Regions from separate parts of the Wansuia hejianensis genome, predicted to be linked through region 1. Evidence: riboswitches for the same ligand, from Rfam matches in the RefSeq annotation. Region 1 holds a riboswitch; the other holds the start of a gene.
What was found. Region 1 has a riboswitch for cobalamin ahead of H9Q79_RS04025 (cadherin-like beta sandwich domain-containing protein). Riboswitches for the same ligand answer to the same signal wherever they lie in the genome.

Region 2: linked by a shared signal. The riboswitch ahead of H9Q79_RS01215 (class I SAM-dependent methyltransferase) and the one ahead of H9Q79_RS04025 (cadherin-like beta sandwich domain-containing protein) in region 1 are both predicted to bind cobalamin.

What each region holds. Positions count from the first base shown of each region.
Region 1 is NZ_CP060635.1:857,599-865,105, forward strand. It holds gene H9Q79_RS04010 (MutS-related protein) at 1-876, shown strand, start outside; gene rnhA (ribonuclease HI) at 913-1,401, shown strand; gene H9Q79_RS04020 (ECF transporter S component) at 1,398-1,937, opposite strand; cobalamin riboswitch at 2,205-2,334, shown strand; gene H9Q79_RS04025 (cadherin-like beta sandwich domain-containing protein) at 2,823-7,507, shown strand, end outside.
Region 2 is NZ_CP060635.1:262,312-269,818, forward strand. It holds gene H9Q79_RS01195 (sensor histidine kinase) at 1-239, opposite strand, end outside; gene H9Q79_RS01200 (response regulator transcription factor) at 243-905, opposite strand; gene H9Q79_RS01205 (hypothetical protein) at 1,193-2,998, shown strand; gene H9Q79_RS01210 (methyltransferase domain-containing protein) at 3,045-4,190, opposite strand; cobalamin riboswitch at 4,414-4,590, shown strand; gene H9Q79_RS01215 (class I SAM-dependent methyltransferase) at 4,768-5,517, shown strand; gene nikB (nickel ABC transporter permease) at 5,557-6,498, shown strand; gene H9Q79_RS01225 (ABC transporter permease) at 6,495-7,325, shown strand; gene H9Q79_RS01230 (ABC transporter substrate-binding protein) at 7,449-7,507, shown strand, end outside.

The DNA of each region.
Region 1 (7,507 bases):
TCTTATCTCAATAACTTTTTTATGCTGGATTTCATACAGTTCTATTCTGTTCTGAAGGATCTGCAGGGACGGCAGAGGGATATCGACAGCCTGCTGGAGAACATTGGGATTTTGGACAGCGCGATGGCAGTCGCATCCTTCCGGGAATATCTTCCTATCTGGTGCAGGCCGGAATTCACGCCGGGGCCAGCGGTGAGTCTGAAAGCGGACAACCTCTATCATCCGCTGATTTCCAGTCCCGTTGCCAACAGCATAGCGGCGGAAGGAGGAGTTTTACTGACAGGCTCCAACGCTTCCGGCAAATCCACTTTTTTGAAAACGGTGGCGATAAACGCCATACTGGCCCAGAGCATTGACACTTGTATGGCTACGGAGTATTCCTGCGCTATGGTAAAAACCATGACGTCGATGGCCCTGAGAGATGATGTACAGAGCGGCGAAAGTTACTATATCGTGGAGATCAAGTCTCTGAAAAGGATTCTCTCTGAGATCCGGAAGGGTGAACCGATTCTCTGTATCATCGATGAAGTTCTCCGCGGGACCAACACTATTGAACGGATTGCGGCTTCTTCTCGGATACTGGCGTCTCTCCATGAGACAAATGTGCTGCCGTTTGCTGCAACGCATGACATAGAGCTTACTTATATCCTGGAGGACGTGTACCATAACTACCACTTCGAGGAGGAGATCACGGACAGGGATATTAATTTTAACTACCTGTTAAAAAAAGGCAGGGCAGTCAGCCGTAATGCCATCACACTTCTGGAATTTATCGGTTATGATAAGAAAATTGTCAGCGAGGCCCGGGCGGCCGCGGCTGATTTTGAGGCGGCGGGCGTCTGGAAGCGTCTGGGGCCCCCCGTCCCACTTAGCTGACGGAAATGATTTTAATAATTTACAAGGAGGTAACAGATGCTGGTTGAGATATTTACGGACGGTTCCGCCAGAGGGAATCCGGATGGGCCTGGTGGATACGGCTGCGTCCTGCACTATCGGGACGGCAGGGGTCAGCTCCATGAGAGGGAGCTGTCGCAGGGATATGTAAAAACCACCAACAACCGGATGGAGTTGATGGCGGCTATCGCAGGACTGGAGGCTCTGAACCGTCCCTGTGAAGTGCGGCTGTATTCTGATTCTAAGTATCTGGTGGATGCATTTAATCAGCACTGGATTGACTCCTGGATACAAAAAGGCTGGAAGAGAGGTAAAAATGAGCCTGTTAAAAATGTTGACCTCTGGAAGCGTCTGCTGAAGGCTAAGGAACCGCACCAGGTTACTTTTTGCTGGGTAAAGGGCCATGACGGCCATGAAATGAATGAGAGATGTGACGCCCTGGCGACTGGCGCCGCAGATGGCGGCGGACTGCTTGAGGACCCTGGCAGCCCGCCTGCGGACAGTTAATTTGATTTCTCATGAGTTCTTTGAGCGAGCTGCCGGAGATCTGGAACGGCAGCCAGCACCGGATAGAGGAGCAGCGAAAGAACCAATCCTCCTGCGCCCTGTATCATGTTGGAGGGGACGCTGCCGAGGGCGCCGGCGGCGCCATATATGACAGATTCAAAACAGTAATAACCTCCGGCCACCAATACAAGATCTGCCACGCCTCCCAATCCTACGCACAGATAGCGGCTGCGCGGGTTTTTTCCGGCTTTGGAGAAGATCAGCCCGCAGATGAAGGCAACCAGCCCTTTAATGATGAAGGTGATGGGGGCATAGAGTAAATAGCCTCCGGTCAAGTCTGCCAGGGCGGAGCCGATGCCCCCCGCAAGCAGGCCATAGACAGGGCCGAGGAATACGCCTGACAGAATGACTATCGCATCCCCGGGATGGATATAGCCGTTCGTGCCGGGCGTGGGAATCCGGATGGACAGAGTGGCCACACATGCCAGGGCAGCGAACAGGGCTGAAATAACCAGCAGTTTAAAATTCTTTTTCATATCATTTTCCGCCTTTCATTGGTATATAGCAGTATCATGCAAAGGGCAGATATTTTTAATATCCGCGTTTTGCCACAGGCAGGTGTTGCTGCCCGGACTTTTATAGTAAACAATGTACTGCAAAAATGGTATGATTGAAATATCCAGTTTTTAAAAATATGTGCATACCAGTTTGCTCTGAACCAGGACTGGGTTTGAAAAAATATTGACATTCTGCGGCATCTATTATATGATAAGTCCGTGAAGCCGTAAGAGCTTTGATTTCAATTACATAAATGTAGATACAGTCTGCCAGACGTAAGGCGATAATAGGGAATCCGGTGCAATTCCGGAGCCGAACGGAACTTGTTCCGGTGTGTGGATAGCCCACAATACCTACTGTTTTCTCTATTATTTCTGTTGCTTATATTAGCGACAGCAGAGAATGCGTCTTGGCAGGCTTTTTTGTACTGGAGAAAATGAGTTCTCCATTGTTTTTCAGATGTTTAAAAATAAATAAAGATATGCAAACCCACGGTCAGGCTTAAAATGCCTGTTAAAAGGAAACGTTGAAAAGCGTCTCATTCTTCCGAGCTGTGAATGGGGACAAAGGACGAACAGAACCACTGGGGAGTTTCCCTGGGAAGGACGTCTGGAGGATGAACCAAAGTCAGAACACAAACGTGGAACTGTTATTGCGCATAGATATGATGTGGATGTCCAAGGCAAGAGGAGGTTTCTTTTTTTATGTCCGCCTGCCTGAACGGGTTATAAGATGCTAATAGACAGGCTTCCTATCTGAGGCTTTGTCTTTATGCATAAATCAACAGGCTTTTGAAACAGGGAGAGCGGTGAGCGGACGATTTCGCTGTACGGGCCTGATTATCAAAAGAAGGAGGTCATAGAATGACTGGAAAGAGAAAAAGAATCTGGGCGATTCTGTTGAGCATCCTGATGGTTCTGCAGCTGTCCTCGGCAACTGTTTTTGCCGAAACACAGAATCCGGATGTGCAGGGAATCCAGACAGAGAGTGCGGTACTGTCGGAAGGGACTGTCGACGGCCGAACATCATCCACCGCCACGGTGACGGTGAACGCCAATATGGACGGAACCGTGTATTTTACAGCGTTGGCTGCAGAGGTGGAAGCTCCTGATGCGACCGCAATAGAGGCGGCTGGGAACTTGTCGTTTATGGTATCGGCAGGAGCCAATACTCTGACTTTGCCGGGGCTGTCAGAGGCAGCCCTGAAAGTCTATATGGTTTTGAAAGGGCTTAACGGCGAGGTCTCTGAGGTGTACAGCATGGATCTTCCTGCTGTGGAGTTGTCGGAACTTAAGACGGTTCCGGAAGATGTAACCATCCGTTTTGAGATGAATGACGGTACACTGATTTCCAAGACGGATATGAGCGGAAAATCTGTAAAAACGCTGGGTGCTTTAGGTGTAACCGGCGGTATAGAGAATGCGGAGCCTGAGTATGTGACGCCGCTCCATCTGCTGGCCCAGGCAATGATCGAGCGAAATATCCCGGTCGATATACAAGTAAAAGAAAACGGCTGGGTGTTGGAATGCAATGGCACAGGTGCGGATTTGATGTATTATGTCAATGGGGCTGACAGCAGCGCTACATTTGGCGGTTATGAAGTGAAGCCCGGCGATAACATTACAGTGATCCAGTGTAGCTTTGAAGGAGGGGTCTATGCTGGCTTCGGCTATTTTGGAGAGGTTGTAGACAATACTTTTGATCCCATTGATATGATGGAAGAAGCAGAGGTGGCTGTAAAAGAACCGCTGACACTGCAGTATTCCTATAAGGGCTGGTCGAGCGGCAATGACGTGGCGGTTGGCGCGGACGTTTATATCAGCGAGAAAAATGGTTATGCAGCGGATCAGAAAACAGAGATTACAACAGACAGCGAAGGAAAATTCACGGTCAGCTTTGACGAACCGGGAGTTTATCTTGTATCGGCACGCGCTTACATAGAAGCGGGGAATGAAGAGAGCGGGCGTCTGGCAAGTAACGCGTATTGTAAGGTTACAGTGACAGATGCGGCCGCAGGTCCTGAGCTGGCGCAGGGGGAACCCCCGGTATCTGAACGCACAGCCGGCAGCGCTAAAATAACAGTCAATGCCAGCACAGCTGGAAGCTTGTATTATCTGGTTCAAGAATCCGGCGCGGCAGCGCCTGATGCGGCAAGGCTTGAAAGCGAAGGACAGACAGCGGCGGCAGTGCAGGGTGAAAATACCTTAGAACTGACTGGCCTGGATAAAAGCGCCCAAAAGATTTATCTGTTGTTAAAAAGTGGTGAGGGCACAGTATCCCCTGTAATTTGCGTCGATATTCCGGAGGCAGAGGAGCCCCTTCTGAAAGGGATTCTGAGCAATGGAGGAAATCCGGAATTTGATGGGAGCAGGGAAGCGGCTGTTACCTGGGAGACAGGCGATATCCAGTTCCGTCTGAAACCAGTATTTCCGGATGGGATGTCTGACGTAACGCTGAGTTTCCGGTATACCGGCACAGACGGCCAGGAGAAGGTGACAGAGCCTACAACAAAGACAAATACATACTTTTGGTTTGACGAAGATTTCCTGTCAATAGGCGGTCAGGGTAATGATCTTACCATAATTGCGGAAAAAGACACAGTTACCCAAACCTATGTGGTACATGTACAGAGGACGGCGTATCTGACCGGGCTGACTGTTCAGGATCAGAAGGGGAATCCGATTGCGATTTCACCGTCTTTTAGCAAAACAAAAACTGAGTATTCAGCGGTAGTCCTGGATAATGTGGACCAGATTGAACTGAAAGCTACAGACCCGGTAGAAGCAGTGTCGCCTGAGGCATCCAGGGTGCTGTTTAACGGTGAAGCTTCTGAAGACGGTTCGTGGACCATGAATCTTAAAGACGGCGAGAATCAAGTCGTCTTCCAGGCAGATAACGGCGCGGCGGACGCTCAGGAATACAGTCTGACCATTACCAGGACTGCATCTGTTACCTTAACGGTTCAGACCAGTCCGGAGGACGCTGCCTTCAGCTTGTATCGGGGCTCCAAGGGCATAGAAAGGATCTGGCCTGAGGAGGATGGGACTTATAAGCTGTTTCCGGACGAGGCCTATCAATATACCGTTGCTAAAAGCGGATATATAGGACAGTCTGGTGAGGTAACACTGTCAGCGGATGAAACAAAAACCTTTACTTTGGAAAAAGCGCCGGAAACTGAGCCGCTGCCTCAACTGGACGCGGATTATCCGGGCTTTCGGGCAGGGGATGACAATCAGTCGGTTGTTTCATCCAAGACTCCGATTACCAAGGAAACCATAGAAGTAAAATGGGAACGCCAGACGGGCGATTATGTAAGCCCTACCAGCGGGACTACGCCGATTATCGTAGACGATAAGGTCTATACGATTTCCAAGGGTGTTGTATATATGCTGGATAAAGAAACCGGAGAGGTGCTGAAGACAGGTTCAGCAGTGCAGGCCAGTGCGGGATTCAATCTGCTTCCGCCTACCTATGCGGATGGCATGCTGTTCGTGCTTTTGGACAATGGAGTGATTCAGTGCTTCAACGCGTCCACCCTGGAATCTCTCTGGGTATACAGAGATCCTCTGGGAGGCGGCTGCAACAGCTCTATCCGTTATGATGACGGCTATATTTACCTGGGCTTCCAGGGCTACAGCGGCTCCAACTTTGTCTGCCTGTCTGTGACGGATGAAGATCCTTCCAGCACAACGGAAGAGAAAGTAGCTGTATGGAGGAACAGCGGGCTGGGTGAGACCTTCCAGTGGAATGGCGCCTGGACCAATGAAGAATATGTTTTTGTAACAACTACAAACGCGCGTAAAACGAATGGAACGCTCTGCTGCGTGGATAAAATTACAGGAAAAGCGGTACAGAAGATAGAGCTGGGTGAATCTGTACGCAGTGATGTTTCCTATTATAACGGAAGAATTTATTTTACGACCCAGTCAGGCAATCTGTATTCCTACAATTTGACGAAGGAAGGAATATTAGATACGGAAAATTTGATTGAGCCTCTGTACTTCGGCGGAGCCAGCACCAGTACGCCTGCGGTATACAATAACCGGGTATATATTGGTTACAGCGGTGGGGAAAGTTTTGGCGCTGAAGGCTATGGCATTCTGGTCGGAAGCATTGATCCAGATACCGGCGCGATGAGTGCGGCCTACGTGGTTCCAACCGACGGTTATCCGCAGACCTCCGGCCTGATTACTAAAGGCTACGAAGAAGAGACCGGCTATGTATACGTTTATTTTCTGACGAACTCAGCTCATGGTACGCTGTACATGATTAAGGATAAGGCGGGCATGACAGAAGCAGATCCTGCTTCAGGCGTCTTCTATACGCCGAATCATGAGCAATATTGCATTGCCAGCGCAGTAGCTGACAGCGACGGAAACATATATATGAAGAATGACTCTGCGTGGCAGTTTGTGATTACGCGGTCAGAGACATATCTGAAGGAAATACAGGCGACAGGCGGTAATGCGGTTCTGGATGGCGGCAAGGATTTCAACGGAAGCCTCAGAGACCATACGATTACCGTCGACGCAGGCACTGAAAGTATCAATCTGAAGCTGACGCCAAGCGACGGCGCGGAGGTTCGGATAAACGGAACGGCGGGAAGCACCCAGGAGATCGCCCTGACGGACGGAAGGGCTGAGATACAGGTACAGCTGACAAAGGGAGATTCCTACAGAGTCTATAATTTTACGGTATTGAGCGGACCGACACTGACCTCCCTGACGGTTACCAATAACCCCAATGAAGGAATGGGAACCGCATTTACAGTTTCGCCAGAATTTGAGCCAATGTCTACGGATTACACGGCCGGCATTGCAACAGTGCAGAGCAGCGGTTATATCTGGTTTGGCCAGCTAAACGCTTCGGATACGCTTAAAGCTGTAGCAGTCAGCGGCGTCAGTGGAAAAAATGAGGGAGACGAACTCAAGGTTACCACAAACTATAAGGGCAACAAGTATATCAGCGTCTCCTTTGAAGACCGTACAAATGCTGCAACTGCTGTTGTGCAGTTAATCGTGAGCTCTGCAGACGGCAGTCAGACGAGAAGCTATACGGTTACATTGAATACGAAGGTTCAGTTAACGCTGGCGGAAGGTGCCGTTACGAACAGGAAATCCTCTTCGGCTGATTTGACGGTCAGCGCAGGCCAGGCAGGCGAGCTGTATTATCTGGTGCAGGCAGCAGACGCGGAGGCGCCGGACGCTGACAGGATTCAGAGTGAAGGCCTGAAGACAGAGGCAGCGGCAGGAAGCAACCGATTGGCTTTAACAGGGTTGTCCAGAGACGCGATGAAGGTGTATATGGTCCTGAAAACAGAAAACGATGGTGTCTCTGCCGTCTGCAGCGCCGATATTCCCACGTCCGTGATGTTGGGAGATTTGAATGAGGACGGGGAAGTGGATATCACAGACGTCGTACAGCTGCTTGACCGGGTGGCGGCCGGGGAAGCGGTTGAACTGTCAATTGGCGATATGAACGGTGATGGAGAAGTAGATATCACAGATGTGGTACAGCTGCTTGACCAGGTAGCGGCCGGAGAAAAATG
Region 2 (7,507 bases), 600 kb from region 1:
CCGCCGAATTCTCCGATATAAATAAGCTCGGATGATATGGTGAGATCCCCGGCGTGGAAATCTTCCGGCGTATAGAGATGGCCGGCACAGTATTCCCAGTGATCAGAAAGAGAGGTTATTTTGTCTGAATGTGCGGTGTATTTATTGTCATAAGTGTAAGCCGCATAAAATAATAGCAGCAGCAGGGAAATCAGGGCTGCGCCTCCCAAGAGGAATTTGATTTTGGATTTTGTTTTCATAAATTACCCCACATAGACATATCCTTTTCCCCATTGGGTTTTTATGTATTCATGGCCGGGAGAAAGCGCCATCATTTTTTTCCGGATTCGCATGATCATCACCTGAATGCTGTGTGTGTTATAGAAATGTTCTCCCCATAAGGCGTAATAAATTTCCTCCTGGCGGAAAGGCTGACCCTCGTGAGCTTTTAGGAAGTTTAAAATCTCATATTCATTGGCAGTGAGTCGCAGAGAACAGTGATTGAGATAAGCCTGTTTTTCGACAGAGTTCAGTACGAGGGCTTCATCTGGAGAGTCTTGGACTGTTCCGGTGTTTCGGATACGCGTGCGAATTCTGAGTTCGAGAACCGGCAGGGAATAAGGCTTGGTCACATAATCGTCCGCACCGCAGTGAAAGGCCTCGATCAAATATTCTTCTTCTGCCATATTTGATAAAAATATCACGGGTATAGAGCGGTTCTGCCGCAGTTCCCGGCAGAAATCCAGGCCGTTAGTGCCAGCCATGCAAATATCAAGAAGGATGCATTGGTAATCCTGTTTATTCAATAATTCAAGCGCTGTCTCAGTGTCGGCGGCTACATCGGCTATATAGCCGCGCTGCTGAAAAAACTTTTGATTTATATTTAAAATTTCCACATCGTCGTCAATGAAAAGTAAACGGTCCATGATTCCTCCACTAGTGAATCGGCGGCCTAAGACTATAGCCATGAGATTTACATGTATTGTATCATTATTTGTGGCTTATTTTCAATTTTTTCTGGGTTTTATTTATTAAAGTTGTTATTTGTTGTGGAATTTTGTTTTATTTGATGGTGCGAATTGACCTTCTTTGCTAAATTGATATATAATGTAAACAGTGAATGCAAGAACGTACCGCGATGTATGCCCTCTGCGGGGCAGTGGAACAGCTTATCCTGTTCTGCAGTAAATTTGATCTACAGGAAAGGCTGGAAATGAAAAAGTTTTTTGTTGCTATTGTTGTACTCATGAGTTTTATGCTGTTTCCCGGAACGGTCTGTGAAGCATTTGAAGAAGAACCGAAGGGAGACTCTTTTAGCAGCTGGTATGAAGAAAATAAGAATAATGATGGAGCCATATTTGAACTGAAGGATATGGAAGTGTGCAGGGACGAGCCAGTTGTATTGGATGGAACAGGCAAGATTACCATTGATTGCGGTGAGTATGGTTTTGTGGTAGGGTGTACAATGACCATAGACAACCCCAATTTAACAATTAAAGGACATGGTGATTTTGTATTTCTGGCCAATTCCCATTCATCACAGTTAATGCTTCGGAGAGGTGAAGTGAATTATGAGGGAGGCGGTAAAGGGATTATCGCTACGGGAGGCAGTATTACAAGCGGTTGTGACGGGGCGGATAGTTTTTTCATTCATGCGTCGGGGGAGAATCCTACCGCGGTATTTTTAGGCACTATGGATGCCTGCAGCTTTCAGGGAGTGCGGATACTGGCAGAAGGAGATGGCAGGGCAAATGGTATCTATGGTACCCGGGGGAATAAAACAGAGGACAGAGATTGTAGTATAGAAGTCTCGGGGACGGAAGTAGCTTATGGAATCGATGTGAATGGGGAGCTTGTGATAGAAAACACTTCGGTTACGGCTGTCTGTTCCAGCGGAAAGGGACATGCCTTCAGCGTGTCGGGAAGTGCGGTAATATGGAAAAATTGCAGCTTTGTTCCGGAATACCGCACAGGTGAAGAATACGTCATAATAGATTATGATCCCCCGGCGCCCATAGTCAGGACGGGAGAAGAGGGGGAAGACGCTGAACTTCCCTGCGGATTAATGTCGTATGTTGAGAACAGGAGAACCGGGGAAATTACGAAGATTGAGATTCCTGTTCTGTGGCAGAGAGAGAAACAGGTAGAAGGAGACAACATCTGTGTGGTGGTTAAAGGCCAATTTAACACAGATGGGTTTCAGGAAGTATACGATACAAAAGAAGATCTGGTTCCAAAAGTTACTGTATTTACGGCTCCGGACAAAAAGCTGTTTCTGATATCATATGAGGTTCTGAATCGTGAAGCTGGAAAAACGAATCTTTTGCTTCTGGTTCCTTACCCCTGGGAGGCATCGGCAGCTTACCTGGAATATGGAGAGGACGGAGAAGATTTTACCAGATATAATGTGGCAGGGAATACGAATCTGATATCGCCTCAGGAGAGCTTCATACCAGACTGGATATATGGCTTTAAAGTTGAGCTTCCGACAGACGCTGATACCATATACTTAAAGATGGTGGCGGAAGGGGGAAGCTTTGACGGTGAGAGCAAAGTTTGGAAGATCTGCCGGGATTCAGACCAGACCATTCCAGAAGGTATGGGGGGAGACATGGATGGAGACCGTGGCGGGCAGATAATTGCGCCCGGAGCAGTGGAGGATGAGCAGGGAATGGATACCACATCTGCGGTGCAGGAGAACCAGGAAGCGGAGGGAACCGGTGCGGTCGAGGATAAAACCCGGGAGGAATGGCTGAAAAGAAAGCAGGAGAATGAACAGAAAGAGAATCATCAGCCTGCTGCCGGGATTCAGTCAGACAGAGAGCAGCAGGAGGAAGCGCTGCCCGAAAACCGCAAGGATTTCGGAGAACACGGGGGGCTTTATGCAGAGGAAAATCCGGCAGGTGAACCGGCTGACAGGAAGTCATATAATCCGGCAGGTCTTCTGGCAGGGGGAATTCTGATACTATTTCTTGTAATATTTTTCATTAAGTATTGCGCAGGAACTAAAAGACGCTGAAAAGGCATCCTTGGGAAACATGAGAAGCCCCGAAATCCGGGGCTTCTCATGTTGTGGGAAAGGCGTCTAAAAATTCCATATAAAGCTGATTGAGCTGTGACAGCTTCTGGGACGGGAAACTGCTGAGAACCTTGGCATAGCGGACTTCCAGAGCTTGTTCCTCGCGGCGGTGCTGCTTCTGTCCCTCAGGGGTCAGCGTCAGGAGCATACTGCGGCGGTCTCTGGGATTGGGCATTTGGCGGATATAGCCTTTCGCTGCCAGCTGTGCCAGTATCCGTGTGACCGTCTGTTTAGGGATGAAAATATATTCGCTCAGATCGCTGGGCCGCAGGCCCTCCGGCTGATACATGAGCAGGTCCAGAATCAGATACTCGGTATCTTTATTGTTGCCAAATTGCCTCTGTTCCCGGTAGAACAGCTGATTATGCGCCTTAAATAACTGAAAATCATAATCTGTGTCCTCCAATTCCTCAGGGCAGGCGGGCTTCACAGTAAAAATAGAAAACAGCGGATGACTGTCAGAGGACTTCGAACTGCCATGGGGGTTTAATCTGCCGCTTATATTTCTGATACATTCACAATGTACAAATCCCAGATTCCGGAGCGTGGCGATATCCCATTCCGGCCGTTGGACGTAACTGATCGGAAGGAGAGAAGTGTAGGCATGGCATTCAGCAAAAAGGGCTTTCTCATCCGGTGTTGCCCCAAGCCCCTTGAAAGCATCTCTTCCATAATCGGCGTCACAGTTAAAGAAGCAGCCGCCTGGTTTCAGCACCCGGAAGATTTCCATATAGACTCGCCGGGGGTCCAACACAGTCCATATAGTGTTGCGGCAGATGACCACATCGAAAGAACCACTGGGAAAATCCATCTGGTGGGCGTCCATCTGGAGAAAGGTCAGAGAATAACCAAATTCAGACGCAGCTGCCCGCGCCCGCTGAAGCATGTGACGGGAGATATCTACAGCTGTTACCTTATGCCCCAGGGAAGCGCATACGATTGCCATAAAACCGGTGGCTGTACCGACATCCAGAACCTTTAACGGCCGGTCGGAGGAAGGCAGAACAGCTTTCATTTCAGCCTGCCAGAATTGAAATTCCCTTCCGTGAAGATGCTTATGCCGCATTTGGCCATAACTGGTCGCCCGAATATCCCAGTAAACAGTGATGCGGTCCTTTAGATTTATGTCCATGAGTAAAACTCCTTTGGTGTCTGAGTAATTTACAATATTAGATTAGCACAGCAACTAAAGAAAAACAATCATGGTTTTGCGGCGGATCTTTGGATAGATATCCGGACTTCGGAACAAAATCATAATTTGTTGACAAGTTTTGAGGGTTGTGTTACTATTAATGTACCGAATGGGACTAAATGACAATTACATAAAGTGATAAGCGGATAAAATGCCTGCAAGAGATTGCAGTTTCGCAGAAAGCTGTTGGCTTTCTGGCGATAGGGAAACAGGTGTAAATCCTGTGCAATGCCGTTGCTGTGAGAGTGGAGCGTGTCTCAATAAGCCACCGGGGGACTGGGAAGGCGGGACTACGTGAGGAGGCTCAAGCCAGAATACCGGTTTTATCTGTTATTTTCAAGCTGCGAGCCACAGCTAAGAAAATTCTTTTTTGCAAAAGCCGGAATGCTTTTGTGTTTTTATGAGTATGGAAAAACCTGAACGTTTAAAAAGGATATGTCTGTGGACATGTCCTTTTTTTGTAAATGATTTTGCGGGTGGTTAATTTGCGAGGGATATTTTATTACAGGAGGAATGTATGAGTTGCCAAAAGGAGATTCAGGAATATTGGAATGCCAGATCAGGGGATTTTTCGGAAATAAGCAGGGAGGAGCTGGAATCTCCGGAAGCGGGACAGTGGATAGAGTATTTTTCAGGGATATTGCCCCATCCGGAGGAGGGGAAGGCAGTCCGGGTGCTGGATTGCGGCGCGGGAGCCGGATTTTATACGGTTTTGCTTGCAGAGTACGGATGCCGGGTCACTGCTGTGGATTACAGCCAGGGCATGGTTGAGCAGATAAAGGAAGCGTTGAAAAAGAGGGAACTGGAGGCGGATGTTTTTCAGATGAATGTTCAGGAGCTTCATTTTCCGGATAATACCTTTGATGCTGTTGTGAGCAGGAATCTGTTCTGGAACCTGGAGGAACCGGTGAAGGCCTACAGAGAGCTTTATCGGGTATTAAAACCGGAAGGGGTGCTTATGGTTTCGGACGGGAACTTTTATCTGCACCTATATGACGGGAGGTACGCATCTGCCCGGGAGGAACAGCAGCGTTTCAGGCCGGCAGGATGCCATGACAGGCACAACGAAGCTAAGGTAGACTATTCAGTCATGGAAAAAATAGCGGAATCACTTCCCCTGAGCAAAAGACAGCGGCCAGATTGGGATCTGGAGCAGTTAATAGGGCTTGGTTATGAGGAGATCCATACAGAAATCCATTACTACAACGGCAGAATAGGGCGGCAGCTGCCTGTATCTTTCAGAATTTCCGCAAAAAAGCAGAAGTAATATGTCCATACACCGGCATACAGGAGAGGAGGCAGGGAATTGCTGCGGTATATCATGAAGCGTATGGCAGCGTTAATTATCATATTATTTGGGCTGTCTGTGCTTACTTTTTGTCTGACCAACATTCTGCCGTCAGATCCGGCTCAGCAGATGCTGGAAAGCATGGGTGCGGGGAGCGATCCGGAGGTAATCGGCAAAATTAAGGAAGAATACGGGTTGGATCAGCCTCTGGCGGTTCAGTATAAGAACTGGCTGGGAGGCGTGCTGCATGGAGATTTTGGGGATTCGGTTAAATATGGGCAGCCGGTTTCGGAAATCCTGGCGAGGAAACTTCCGAATACAATAAAGCTGGCCTGTTCCTCTTTTCTGCTTATGCTTGTCATTGCGCTGCCGCTGGGCATCCTTTCGGCAGTTTACCATAATAGAATTGCAGATTATATCATCAGGTTTCTGGCTTTTATCGGAGAGGCCATGCCCAGCTTTTGGATTGCCCTGCTGTTGATCTATTTGTTTGCTGTGAAGCTGCATGTCCTACCGGTGGGAGGATCAGAAAGCATGAAGCATTTGATCATGCCTGCTGTCACGCTGGCGCTGGGCATGGCGGCCTCTTATATCCGGCGGATACGTGCGGCTATGCTGGAAGAAATGAGTGAGCCTTATATCATGGGGGAGCTGTCCCGGGGCGTGTCCAGGAAGCGAATTGTTCTCCGCCATGTCCTGCCGAACTCGCTTTTGACCATCGTTACGCTTCTGGGAATGTCTTTTGGAGGACTGCTGGGAGGAACGATGATCGTAGAGACTATATTCAGCTGGAATGGCATAGGCAGCGCTGCAGTCAGTGCGATTACCAACAGAGATTATCAGTTGATTCAGGGGTATGTCATGTGGATGGGCGTGATTTACGTATGCGTCAACCTGGCGGTGGATATATTTTACCGTTATCTGGACCCGAGGATACGGCTGGGAGGTATGGAAAAGTGAGAAAAAAGACAAAGCGGAGAAAAAGCCGTTACACCAGTTTTATTATATGCCTTGTGCTGGCAGTCCTTTTTACACTGTTTTCTGTCTGTGCGGGAAAATTCGCGCCGTATGACCCGCTGGAGACCGACTATGCGAATATGCTGGCGGCGCCCTCTTCAGGCCACCTTTTCGGAACAGATCAGCTGGGAAGAGATCTGTTTTCCAGAATCTTATATGGAGGACAGACGTCTCTGTTAATCGCCTATCTGGTCACTGCGATTATTTCAGTTCTGGGCATCCTGATCGGAATAGTCAGCGGCCTGGCGGGAGGCGCGGTGGACAGCGTCATTATGCGGTTGGTAGACGTACTGATGGCATTTCCGGGAAATATATTTGTGCTGGCCATGGTGGCGGTCATGGGGACGGGGATACAGAATCTGATCATCGCGATGTGCTTCACAGGGTGGACAAAATATACCCGCGCCAGCCGCTCTCTGGTGCTTTCTATTAAGAATGGGGATTATATCCTGCAGGCGCGGCTGGGAGGCGCTTCGACCTTTAAAATCATGGGTACGTATATTATGCCGAATGTCATTCCGTCCCTGCTGGTGCTGATAGCTCAGGATATTGGAGGAAAGCTTTTGGCAATTGCCGGGCTTTCCCTTCTGGGGCTGGGATCTAAGCCACCGACGCCGGAGTGGGGGTTTATGCTCAGTGAAGGCAGGAATTATATGTCAGCCGCGCCCTGGCTTTTGATATTTCCGGGGCTGATTATCCTGATTAATGTGATTATATTCAATCTGTTAGGCGACAGCCTGAGGGACATCATGGACCCTCATTATAAGTAGCTGTAAAAATAAAGGTAGCAAATCCTGCGGCGGTCTTTGAGGCAAAACGGATCTGAAATGTGCACAGTCTGCCGGCCGGACAGGCGCAGGGGTTAAAATTACATAATAAAAAAGGAGAAAATCATGAAAAAACGAGTAGTTACAGCATTTCTTTGTATGGCGCTGGCCGCCGGCCTGACAGC